DNA from 3 places in the Providencia sp. UF-224 genome. Region 1 is predicted to be linked to each of the others. Evidence: predicted binding sites of a transcription regulator. Region 1 holds the regulator's gene; each other region holds the start of a gene.
What was found. The regulator CRP, encoded in region 1, controls carbon source genes, mostly activating them, when cyclic AMP is high. The targets are predictions, from matches to a motif close to ATGTGANNNNNNTCACAT.
Positions count from the first base shown of each region.

Region 2: the regulator CRP is predicted to act here: its motif matches at 2,696-2,713, upstream of AC4IFO_RS19350 (sugar transporter).
Region 3: the regulator CRP is predicted to act here: its motif matches at 2,182-2,199, upstream of udp (uridine phosphorylase).

Region 1 covers NZ_JBSICC010000014.1:22,386-26,658, reverse strand. Annotated here, with positions in the region: gene AC4IFO_RS14170 (hypothetical protein) at 141-1,115, opposite strand; gene crp (cAMP-activated global transcriptional regulator CRP) at 1,303-1,935, opposite strand; gene AC4IFO_RS14160 (OsmC family protein) at 2,290-2,691, shown strand; gene AC4IFO_RS14155 (phosphoribulokinase) at 2,782-3,648, opposite strand; gene AC4IFO_RS14150 (YheU family protein) at 3,707-3,916, opposite strand; gene AC4IFO_RS14145 (hydrolase) at 3,913-4,273, opposite strand, start outside.
Region 2 covers NZ_JBSICC010000029.1:42,348-46,620, forward strand. Annotated here, with positions in the region: gene dsbB (disulfide bond formation protein DsbB) at 1-499, shown strand, start outside; gene AC4IFO_RS19340 (DUF333 domain-containing protein) at 573-872, opposite strand; gene AC4IFO_RS19345 (DMT family transporter) at 912-1,244, opposite strand; gene AC4IFO_RS19350 (sugar transporter) at 1,358-2,557, opposite strand; gene AC4IFO_RS19355 (DUF2594 family protein) at 2,962-3,183, shown strand; gene AC4IFO_RS19360 (hypothetical protein) at 3,360-3,638, opposite strand; gene AC4IFO_RS19365 (DUF7677 family protein) at 3,812-4,120, opposite strand; gene htpX (protease HtpX) at 4,178-4,273, opposite strand, start outside.
Region 3 covers NZ_JBSICC010000028.1:26,012-30,284, reverse strand. Annotated here, with positions in the region: gene AC4IFO_RS19060 (DedA family protein) at 1-101, opposite strand, end outside; gene AC4IFO_RS19055 (tyrosine-protein phosphatase) at 239-1,021, opposite strand; gene udp (uridine phosphorylase) at 1,297-2,055, opposite strand; gene AC4IFO_RS19045 (YidB family protein) at 2,504-2,893, shown strand; gene AC4IFO_RS19040 (ArsR/SmtB family transcription factor) at 2,956-3,282, opposite strand; gene AC4IFO_RS19035 (MFS transporter) at 3,546-4,273, shown strand, end outside.

The DNA of each region.
Region 1 (4,273 bases):
TATTCATGCTTAATATTGAAATTATTAACCTATTCAATATGTTGGTTTTATCTTATGACATTGTTATGTTGATAAGATGTAATTAATCATTGCCTTAATGATGGTTTTAAATGAAAAAAGAAAACACTTTATTGAATGATTTATTTTTTTAATTCGTTCAATAAATTATCATTAATGTGAATTTGATTTTGTATTTCAACGATGTTATTCATAAGTGCATTCATTTCCATGGTTAGTCTTTTTTCTTTTTTAATGCTATTGCTTATTTTTATTAAGTCAGAGTTTTTAATTGAAGTGACATTCCTATTTAAGTGAGGTTTTCGTTCTTTATGGTCTAATGGCGTAGATTTGTTAGATAGTTTGTAATGTTGCTTGATATATTGTGTTCTTAATGCGGATGTTTTTGTTTGTAATATATTCCCCTTAAAATCAAAAGTGCTTTTAGGTAGAGGGGTTGATTTAGAATGCTCTTGAATATTGTCAGCAACTCTATAGTGTACATATGTAATTTTTTTTTGAGAAAAAGGCGTTGTTTTTTGTTTAACTTGCTCTAATGGGGAATTAACATTAATAATTTCTTTTGTGTTTCTTTGAATTATTAAGGGGATTTTAGTACCGTTTTTATTTTCTAGTTGCTTAGGTGGATGATAGTTTTTTATGATTTCATCCTTTATTTCTGGAGTGTTGATATTAACCCCTGGAATTTTAACGTACCGATATAAAAAATTGGCATATCCATGCATTTCTTCATCAGCGCGATTGAAATTTTCAAAAATTGTCTGATTTTCTTTTATTAGCGAATTGGCATCTTGCTCATTATAAAAAGTAGATGCATAAAACTTATATAATCGACCTTTCAGTTGATTAACTTTATACTTAAATTCGTCAGAGTGTAATAATTTAGTATCCTTTATACTTTCTGAATCACTTTCATAAGCTGAGTCAATGCTTTCTAGGCTACAAGCATGTGATGGTTTAGATTGCCGCTGAGTGGATAATGGTTCTTTTCTCGATGAAGCAGTAACAGTAAAGATTTTCTTTATAAAATCATCGGAATTACTAATGTTTTTAAAAATATCGGAATGACCTGACAAATTGCTAAGTGTAATTTTCATAAATATAACCCTACTTAATATTATAATTATTATTTTATAGAGAGCTAAATAGAGAAAATATAAAGAAACGACACTCATTAAAAAATGATATATAAAATAATCGTATTTTGGGAAAATAGCGTTATATCGATGATACAACGCTATTTGAAAGTGTGCGCCCCACCAAGGGAGTGAGGCGAAAGGTTAATTATCGTGTACCGTAAACAACAATGGTTTTACCATGCGCAGAGATTAAGTTTTGATCTTCCAGCATTTTCAAAATACGGCCGACAGTTTCACGGGAACAACCAACGATTTGGCCAATTTCCTGACGGGTGATTTTGATTTGCATCCCGTCTGGATGCGTCATGGCATCAGGTTGTTTGGCTAGATTCAGTAATGTTTGTGCAATACGGCCAGTTACGTCTAAGAAGGCGAGGTTGCCCACTTTTTCTGACGTGGTTTGCAGGCGGCTTGCCATTTGCGCAGAGAGGCGCATTAAGATATCAGGGTTAACCTGAATCAATTGACGGAATTTTTTGTAAGAAATTTCAGCAACTTCGCAGGCGATTTTTGCTCTAACCCACGCAGTACGTTCTTGCCCTTCTTCAAATAATCCAAGCTCACCAATGAAATCCCCCTGATTCAGGTAGGAGAGGATCATTTCTTTGCCTTCTTCATCTTTGATTAAAACAGCCACTGAACCTTTAACGATGTAGTAAAGGGTTTCTGCTTTCTCACCCTGATGGATCAGTGTGCTCTTGGATGGATACTTATGAATATGGCAGTGTGACAAAAACCATTCAAGAGTAGGGTCTGTTTGTGGCTTGCCGAGAACCATTAGCGTTATCCTCTGTATGTTATTGCAGCCATCCGGAAAGCGTACCAGAAAGGCTGGCTTTAAAGTCACTAGCTTAGCATATTAATTTGTCTTATATACCCTAAATAACAGGAAGAGCAACATTGCATCAATCGCTTTTCATGGTTAGGGTAAACAAACTGATATCAACACTATAATATAATCAAATACAACGTTGAGTTTTGATCTTAATCCTATCAACTAAGTATTGTTTGTAGCATATCCAATACAGAAAGTCTTCCCTGTATCGCTTCAGCAGAATAAAGCTGATATAACATTCATTATATCTATGGAACAATGTAGCCTTTAAATCGATTTCATTTCAAGGGGAATAAAATGGAAGCAAGAGTTAAATGGGTAGAAGGACTCTCTTTTTTAGGTGAGTCAGCGTCAGGCCACCAAGTGATGATGGACGGTAACGCAGGCGATAAAGCACCAAGCCCAATGGAGATGGTATTAATGGCTGCGGGTGGCTGTAGCGCAATTGACGTGGTATCCATCTTACAAAAAGGCCGTAATGATATTACCGACTGTGAAGTGAAATTAACCTCTCAGCGCCGTGAAGAGGCGCCACGTTATTTCGTTAAAATCCATCTGCATTTTATTGTAACAGGGAATGAATTAACGGATAAAGCCGTTGAACGTGCCGTTCAACTTTCGGCTGAAAAATATTGTTCGGTCGCGTTGATGTTGGAAAAAACTGTCGAAGTGACCCATAGCTTTGAAATAAAAAATTAAAAATAAATTTAATTATTATTAATATATTTGAATTTAAAGATGCTTATCTTAATTATTGGTAAGCATCTTGTTTAATAATTAAAAAATAATTTAGCTATGTTTCTGGCTAATGAGTTTTTCGACTATTGGCGTCATAATTAATTCCATCGCGAGACCTAATTTCCCGCCAGGCACGACAATAGTATTCATCGCAGAGATAAAAGAGCCTGATATCATTGATAGCAGGTAGGGAAAATCGATCTGCTCAAGCCCGCGAAAACGAATAACAATAAAACTTTCATCCTGTGAAGGAATAGCTTTCGCTGAAAACGGGTTTGAGGTATCGACAGTAGGTACGCGTTGGAAGTTAATATGGGTACGGGAAAATTGTGGCGTGATGTAGTTAATGTAATCCCCCATCGAACGTACCACTGAATCCATTACCGCTTCTCGGGAGTGCCCGCGCTCAGTGGTGTCACGGATAAGCTTTTGTATCCACTCTAAGTTCACGATAGGCACAACACCGACAAGTAAATCAACATGTTGCGCAACATTGTGCTCAGGTGTCACTATCCCACCGTGTAAGCCTTCATAAAACAGCACATCCGTTTTTTCTGGCAACGATTCCCAAGGGGTGAATGTACCCGGTTGTAAACCATAAGGCACGGCTTCGTCGTAGGTGTGTAGGTATTTTCGTGATTTTCCACAGCCCGTTTTGGCGTAATCCACCAGTGTTTGCTCAAGTAGCGCAAAGTCATTGGCTTCTGGGCCAAAATAACTAATATGGCGGCCTTGTTCTCTGGCTTTACGGATTGCCATATCCATTTCAGGACGCGTATAGCGATGAAAGCTGTCACCTTCTAGCGTAGCAGATTGGATATTTAATTGATGGAATATTTTACGGAATGCTTGGCTAGTTGAGGTCGTGCCAGCACCGCTTGAACCAGTGATGGCAATAATCGGGTGTTTTTTGGACATAGCGGACTCCCTGTGTTGCGCTTATGGCCACTATTTCAGAAACAGCGAACGAAGCGGGTTAGCGGGCTTTAGGCATGAAATTAACGGATTCATGCAATTCTGACCAGACTAGCACAATTTCGCCAGAAACTAACTGCCGTTTCACATCGTTCACTTTATCTTGCAGGCTTTTTTCTTGGGCGCCGTAGTCGGTGCCCTCGCGTAACACATAGCTTTCAATCAGATTATCCAGTGTTTCAGGCGCAAGCTCTCGCCAAGGAATAATCATTCTTTTTCCTTATTTAAATAAGGAGTTAGCCATTGTGGAATCCGGGTTTCTAGCCACATTTGAGGCTTTCTTAATGTCCCACTCACAAAGCCCACGTGGCCACCGTGTTCAGTCATTTGATATTCCACGTTTTTAGGTAAATGGGATAAATCAGGAACGACTTCAGGTGCCATAAAAGGATCATCTTTGGCATGAATGATTAACGTTGGTTTCGTAATATAGGCAAGCTTAGGGAGGGCGCTACATTTCTGATAATAATCTGTTGCATCATCAAAGCCATGAATACGAGCGGTGATAACATCATCAAATTCACGAATACGTTTCAGTTGTTTTAGCTGTAACAAATTTAATGGCAAG
Region 2 (4,273 bases), on a different contig from region 1:
CTCACAAGGACGAGGCGCATGGCTATTGATGGCCTTTACAGCCTTTATGTTAGAGTGTGCGGCATTATATTTTCAACATGTTATGAAGCTACAACCTTGTGTAATGTGTATTTATGAACGCGTTGCATTGCTGGGTGTTATGTTTGCAGGCTTAATTGGCGCGATCACCCCCCGAAATATCATTATCCGCTGGGTAGCTATTGTTGTTTGGATTTACGCAGCATGGCGTGGTTTAGATCTCGCATGGGAACACACCATGCTGCAACTTTACCCTTCTCCATTTGCGTCTTGTGATTTCTTTGTCAACTTCCCAGATTGGCTACCATTACAAGAATGGGTGCCTGCGATGTTCGAAGCGACGGGTGACTGCGCGGTGAGGCAGTGGGCATTTTTAGGCCTTGATATGCCACAGTGGTTGATTGGTATTTTTGCTGCTTATATTTTAGTGGCAGTTATTGTGTTAATTAGCCAGTTTTTCCCTGCTAAAAAATCGTTTTAATCACAAACAAATTCACTAAATGCAAAAAGCCCCAAATTAAAGGGGCTTTTCTTTTATTAGGCTGAAATAAACATTAAATACAGGCACCACTTTGGATAGCATTTGCGGCACAACGTCTACCATTAGCAAATTGGCAAACTGCCGTTTTATCGCCATTTAATTCAAGTGTTAATGCAGGCAATCCTCCCGCAGAGACACAAGCTTCTTGGATTCCAGGTCCTAAATTAACCACTTGCTTTGCATACTGAGCTGCTGAGTTATCAACGGTTTTATTCACTTCTGAGCTTCCACAAGCCGATAACATCACTGACATTACACCCGCAACAGCAACTGCCATCACAGGTTTTAATAACTGGCTGACCTTACGCCCCATGCTCTTTTTCTCCTATAAAACCGCTGTCATCCCTTGCACTTAATGCGTGCTGCTTTTTGAAAATAAATTGATGACTAAAACACCAACTATAATTAATAGCATACCAATAATTGCAGGTAAATCGAGTTTTTGGTTATAAATATAAATTGCAGCGACTGAAACTAATACGATCCCTAAACCAGACCAAATAGCATAAGCTATCCCCAGTGGCATCACTTTCACTACCTGTGATAATCCCCAGAAAGAAACACCATAACCAATAATGACGATTAATGACGGCCAAAAGCGGCTAAACCCATCAGAAGCTTTTAATGTAGTGGTTGCAATTACTTCTGCAATAATAGACATCAAAAGAAAACTTAACCCTTTCATTGTTGTTCCTTATTGTTGTATTAAAAAATAAAATATAGCGATAAAACAGAAAAAAGCTCCGTATGCTTTAAAAGCACTACAGAGCTTATTTAACAGGCAATTAATTTAACGTATTAATGTTGTGCGGCTGGAGTCAGTTTATCACTCAATGTTTGGCTATAACGTCTGAATAAATAGAGACACAAAATAAATGCTATTGCGCCAATAACCGCACCTACATAACCAATTCGCGTCATACCCATATGCACAATCACTTGGTTACCTAGCAACGCCCCGCCACCGATCCCAATATTAAAGATACCCGAGAAGATAGCCATGGCTAAATCCGTTGCATCCGGTGCCAAATCAATCACTTTCACCTGCATGCCTAAACTAATGCACATCATCGCAATTCCCCAGAACACGGACAAGATAATCAGTGACCAGGCATTGCCCCCCATAGGCAACAGCAACAACAGGCATAGCGTCATTAACGCTATCGCGGATGGCAAGAATATTAATGAAAGTTTTGTACTATAGCGGCTAAAAATAACGCTACCAATAATACCTGCTGCGCCAAAAATAAGCAGTAATACCGTCGCAAAGTTTTGGCTTTGATGTGCTACATCGCGGACAAAAGGCTCAATATAGCTGTATGCTGCAAAGTGTGCTGTCACCACTAACACAGTTAAAGCAAACATCCCTACCAACGCAGGGCGCTTAAATAATACAGGGAGGCTTTTCAATGAACCTGAATGTTCACTTGGTAAGCGTGGTAGGAAACGGATCAGTGCAACCATTGTGAATAGCGCCACAACACCTATACACAAGAAAGTCACCCGCCAGCCTAAAAACTGCCCAATAACACGACCAATTGGTAGACCTAAAACAGTGGCTAATGCGGTACCCGTTGCGAGTAACCCCAGTGCCTGTGCTTTTTTTCCTGCGGGGGCAACACGAATAGCCAAAGAAGCAGTAATCGACCAAAAGACTGCATGAGATAGCGCAACGCCCACACGCCCAATTATTAGCACGTCAAAATTCCACGCAAAACCCGTAACAATATGGCTAATAATAAAAATAACAAACAAGAATCCCAGTAACTTACGACGTTCTATTTTACTGGTTAATAACATTAATGGTAATGACATCAACGCTACCACCCACGCATATATGGTGATCATCAACCCTGTATGCGCTACCGTCATGTCAAAACTGGCCGCAATATCACTTAATAATGCAACAGGCACGAACTCTGTTGTATTAAAAACGAATGCAGCAACCGCTAGCGCTAAAACGCGGATCCAAGCGGTTTTTCTCGATACTTGTGTCATTATTTATCTTGCCTTCAGTTTTCCATAAGCTAATGACACAAATCGGTTACCGACTTGTGATGATGGCCTAAGGGAAACATATGTTTAGAACTAAACTGAACGATTAAGCGGTGTTTTATTGCTCTACACGCCATATTTTTGTGAATTGTATCACAACTATTTAGCTATTTTAAAGCTCACTCTTGATATTGATAATCAACCTCAAAGCACTAAACTCCAATAATAATCTTTTCTAAAAAGCATCACGACAAAAAACTGGCCAATATTTCCAAAACATTAATCAAATGCATCAGAATTTGCATGCTTTATATTCGATTGCATACATCTTATTTATCTGAAAGCACATATTATTTTTTCTATGCTACAATCCATAAAATTACTTTTTATCTTAAAGGATCGATTTAATGAAAACCCATTTTCCTACTGAGCCTGATGTCCAAGCACTTGCCGATGAAGTGACCTGCTTAAAGAATCTAGTGACTCATATGCTTAAAGCAATTGGCCAAGCTGATGCAGGTAAAATTTTGATCAAAATGCAACGTGAAGTTGCTCAAATGGAAGACGAAAAACAAGCAGAAACCTATACAAGCATCTTAGAACAAATTAAAACTGGCTATCGCCAATAGATTATTTAGCGATAAATGCTATTTAAAGCACAAAAGTATTCAAGAATGGATTAACTGCACAAATAACTAAGTTTTTGTTATCAAAATCATCTATCTTTATTTACGAATTAAACCATTCTTTATTCATTTAGCTCCCCCTTCAAAACCCTATGAAGGGGGCTTTTTTTTGCTTTTAATTATTGCCCTGCTTGCGTAAACAGGCTATTGCAGTAGTTCGCGTACTCATCCACTGTTGTATTCTTCGTTTGCTTATCCCAACTTTTTTGCTCTTCAAAAGCCCAAACGCGAAAGACCTGCCCTACGTTTGCACCAGACATCCCGACTTCTTTGTAAATTCGGTGGTAAAACCCTTGGTTTGATTGGTAAATTTCAAATTTAATGGGAATAAGTCGCGCAGGGTTAGGCTCTGTTTGAAAAGAGTTACCGAAGAGTATTGTTTTAACAAGTATGTCCATGTATTGGCTCCCATATGAAATTAAACACAAGCAAAATTACCCATAGTTAGAGTTAATATAGCTTATTGTGGAAGATATTAATGTCTCGCTATCAAATAAATAGGTATTTTTACGTGATAACAATAAATGACGAGTCAGTTTTAGCTGATTTTCTAGAAATTCATATTCTGGTTTTAATTCGCGGGTATGCAATACAGCTCAGTTTCCCAATCTTCATAGGGCGGTTCGACAACATATGAGTGGTCATCATACCAACGAATATAGTCTGTTGCGCGTTTTTGCGCATGTTTGAAATTAGTGACATCTCCATTTTCATCAAGCTCTAGGGTATTGATTAAGATGGCATACACTTGCTCAACTAAACTGGGGTTGTCAGCGCATAGTTTGACATAATCAACATCACTTAACATGTAGTGGCTACCACTAGTCATAAAATACGCAAAAGTTCTCAGTGCACCACTGACACTCTGTGAAAGTTTCATTACTATCCCTATGCATACACAATAAAAAAGCCACTTCACATGAAGTGGCTTTCTAGACTATTTTAAATATTCGCCTGAGCGAAGTGCTTCAATTCGTTTGTCTAATGGTGGGTGAGACAGGAATAATTCACTGAATGCCTTACCACGACCATT
Region 3 (4,273 bases), on a different contig from region 1:
AGAGATTCACCAAATGCAAGAAAGAAAATAATTGGTAGCGCCCATACTTCATGTTCGCGAGTAAAGTCCGTCACAACGGTCACTATTTCATTGAGCGTCACAGCACATTCCTTTCATCAATGGTTTGATGTATTACAGTAGCGAAAAACTGATAAATCAAGATTAAACAAAACAATAAATTCAGCTTGGCTATGTGACAAAATCCTTAGTTACACAGCCTCAGCAAAATTAGTGCATATTATTCGAGGAAGTGTTGCTGTAATTCTTCACGCTGTTTTAAGCCTAGGCCAAAATCAGCTTCCAACCACTTATCCACATTACCATATTGTTTTTCAATACTTTTTAGAGCTGTTTGTAAGAACTCTTCACGAACTGAATACACATACTCAAACTTTTTCACCACACTTTCACTCATAGTTTTTGCGTGTTCTTCAAGTAGGTGCTTACGATAAGGCGCTAATGTTTCGTTAGTGAGTAAATAGTCTTCCATTACTGTGTCTAGGTCAGCACCTAACGCAAATAAAACCAGCGCCGAACCGACACCAGTACGGTCTTTCCCGACTGCACAGTGCTGAACAATCCCGCCTTTTTCTGGTTGTTGTAGCATACTCACCAGCTGATGGTATGCAGGGTTGTTCAGTGGTAATAATTCATACAAACGGAACATAAAGGCTTGTGGGTCAAACTGTTCTAATATCTCTGGCGTGAGTTTATCTAAGTTTGCGGTAACTTCTTTTGCTAATGGATTTGCTGGAGCATGGACATAATGCGCCCCTTGCCACACCACATCCGGCTTAGCAATAATTTCAACTTCATCGCGATAATCAATGATTTGAAAAAGATTTTGTGATTGTAAAACAGTTTCATCATCTTGCGTTAAGCGGTCTAATGCCCCAGAGCGAAACAGCACGCCTGGCTTGATTTTATTGCCATTTGATAGCTTTTTCCCGCCTAAATCACGGAAGTTAATACCACCTTTGAGTGGAAGGACGGAGGGGTGAAGATAAGGTGTTGTTGACATAATCATTCCTTTTGCCCACAGCACACGTTCAAGTTGCGAATAAAAAAGATGCAACCCAAACGATTAAAGGGCACATAATATTGATAATTGTTTTTATGACAATAACAGATCTAACGCATAAGAGGATCAGGATATTTTCTGGAAATTCATTACAAATTGTTAAAAATTTGACGGGGTTATATCTAGAGTGAATAACTTAGAAGCGAGACTAAGCCCGCCTATTGTCTTTCCACAACCGAGTGAATTTTTAAATAGGCGAGCCAGTAAATCATTGACTACGATAAGCGACGTGCTGCTTCAACAACAATACTTAGCACATTACCTTCTGTTTTCTTCAGTAATGTTTCATTTGGAATTTCTTGTTGTGTACGGTTAACAATAACTCCTGCAACCATGCCTGCACGTAGACCTTTACTGCTTGAGCACATGGTCAGTAACGTTGCTGATTCCATTTCATAGTTCATGACGCCCATATCTTGCCACTCTTTCATTGAGCCTCTGAAATGGCGCATAACACGGCCAGTATAGGTATCATAGCGCTCTTGACCTGGGTAGAAGGTATCTGAAGATGCTGTCACACCCACATGAACCGTTGCACCCGCATCTTTTGCCGCAGCAAATAATGCATTAGTACAGTCAAAATCAGCCACAGCTGGGTATTCAAGTGGTGCAAAGTGCTGGCTCGCACCATCTAAACGTACTGCACCTGTAGTGACTAATACATCACCCACATTAATATCTTCTTGGATTGCACCTGTTGTACCAATACGTAGGAAAGTACGGATCCCTAATTGTGCTAACTCTTCAACTGCAATAGAGGTAGATGGACCACCAATACCCGTTGAGCAAATAATGACGGCTTTACCGTCGAGCTCACCACGCCAAGAGGTATATTCACGCAATGACGCAAGATGCACAGGGTTATCCATCAGACGTGCAATTTTTTCAACACGGTTAGGATCCCCAGGAACAATCGCTACGGTTGCACCCTGTAAGTCACTTTTCTTTAAACCTAAGTGGAAAACGTCAGACATATCAAACTCCTTTACACAATGGCATCATTGAATTAATTAGCTGCTATTAATATAGCGATAAGCACAGGTCAATTTAGTGATGAGTATCTCTTTTAATGAAAACATCATCATTTTATTTTCAATAAAACGTGATTTTGATCACATTAAATACACCTTACAGCCAAACTCGGGCTAAGATGCAATCAGTATAGATGAATGTAGGCGATTATCGAAAATGTATTAAAGAGAACTTAATCTGCCCTCTTACTGATAAGTTACCTGATAATTTTGGACTAATAGCTTCCATTCAAAACATTTAAATTATGTTTTTATACATTTAGTTATCGACAATGCCTCATTTTCATTGACCTGAAAAATAAATTGATCAAAATAGCGACCTACAATTTTTCGAATAATGCTCCATACTATGAATGAGAGCATCAATTGGTATGTTACCTAGGAGTCAAAAATGGGGCTATTAGATCAAATGTTAGGCATGGTTGCAGGCGATAAAATGCAACAGTTTCAATCCGTTATTAAGTGGATTGAAAACCAAGGTGGTCTGTCTGGTGTCGTTGATAAATTTAACGAGCAAGGCTTAGGTGGCATTATTACTTCGTGGATTAGCGAAGGGGCAAATTTACCGATTGATGGAAGCCAATTAATGCAAATTTTTGGTAACGTTAATATTCAAGAGCTCGCGCAATCAGTGGGTTTAGATACACAATCAACGTCAGATTTAGTTGCTAAATATCTCCCTCAACTGGTTGATAGTGCAACACCAAATGGTGAACTTCCAGAGAGCCTTGACCTTGCTTCTATTGGCATGAATCTGTTGAAGTCAAAATTATTTGGTTAATTCAATAGCCAAATACACAGTAAAAGGTAGGTAACTCTACCTTTTATTTCATTGTGATCTGATTACAATTCTTGAATAAGTTCGGAAAATGCATTTAATGCTAACTCATTTCTCTTGAAATAGGTGTATTTACCTATTCTTGTCGGTATTAAAAAGCCTGCCTGTCCTAATATTTTGAGGTGTGATGACGCCGTCGGCTTCGAAATCAATAATTTTTCAGCAATGTACAACCCGCACACACCTTCATTTTGATCCCATTGCTCATCAGAAAAATACAATGAAGGTTCCTTCAGTAACGCAAGGATTTGAAGACGTTTATCATTAGCGAGTGCCGTTGATTTGATCAGCACGGATTCTAAATGTGGTGTATTTTCGACCTGTTTCATCATGGAACCTATTCATCTCTCTAAATAAGCAGTTGATTGCTCATCACTTCAATACCAATTAATAAAAATCAATAATTTTCTAAAATATGAATTAGTTACTTTAATTCAAACCTTTTCCATTCGCCAGAGGCTTGACTCGTTAATACAATTAGCTAATAATCTAATTGTTATCGATAACACGTTCAAGTGCCCTTTTTATCACTCAAAAAAACAGAGGTTAATTCAAGGTGCATCTTGGTATTATCAATTTGATTATTCAGTCTATTATGAAAATATATTTACTTGCAGCAATCAGTTTTTTGGTCGGAACCGCAGAATATATAATTGCGGGAATTTTAGACCAAATTTCTGTGGATTTACATTTATCCGTTTCAATGGTCGGGCAAATGATCACCATTTTTTCTATTGCTTTTGCCGTTGGTACACCTGCGATTATTGCAATTACAGGTAAATGGGATAGAAAGCAGCTACTTATCATCGCATTAATTATCTTTGCATTAGCCAATGTTGTTACTTTATGGATGGAAAGCTTTTTGGCAATCAACATTACACGCGCTATTTCAGGCGTCAGTGCAGGTGTCATTGAAGTCATCGCATTAGTTATTGCCGCCAAGTTAGCTGCACCAGAGAAAAAAGGCAGTGCGATAGCTATGATTATCATTGGCTTTAGCATGGCATTAGTGGTTGGTGTTCCACTCGGTCGCTTAATTTCTAGCGTTGTTAATTGGCGCTTTATTTTCCTTGGCATTGGTGTCTTAGCTATTTTGTTTTTGCTAGCAATTCTGTATGCCATCCCCGCAGTTCATGGTGACAAACCCGTTCCACTTACCCAGCAGTTTGCGGTTTTAAAAAACAAAAACATTGCGATTTTATTTGCAATCACTTTCTTGTGGATTAGCGCATTTTCCATTATTTACTCTTACATTTCACCCTACTTGCTGATGGTTTCCCATGTTAATGCTGATGAGATTAGCCAAATATTGCTGGTATGCGG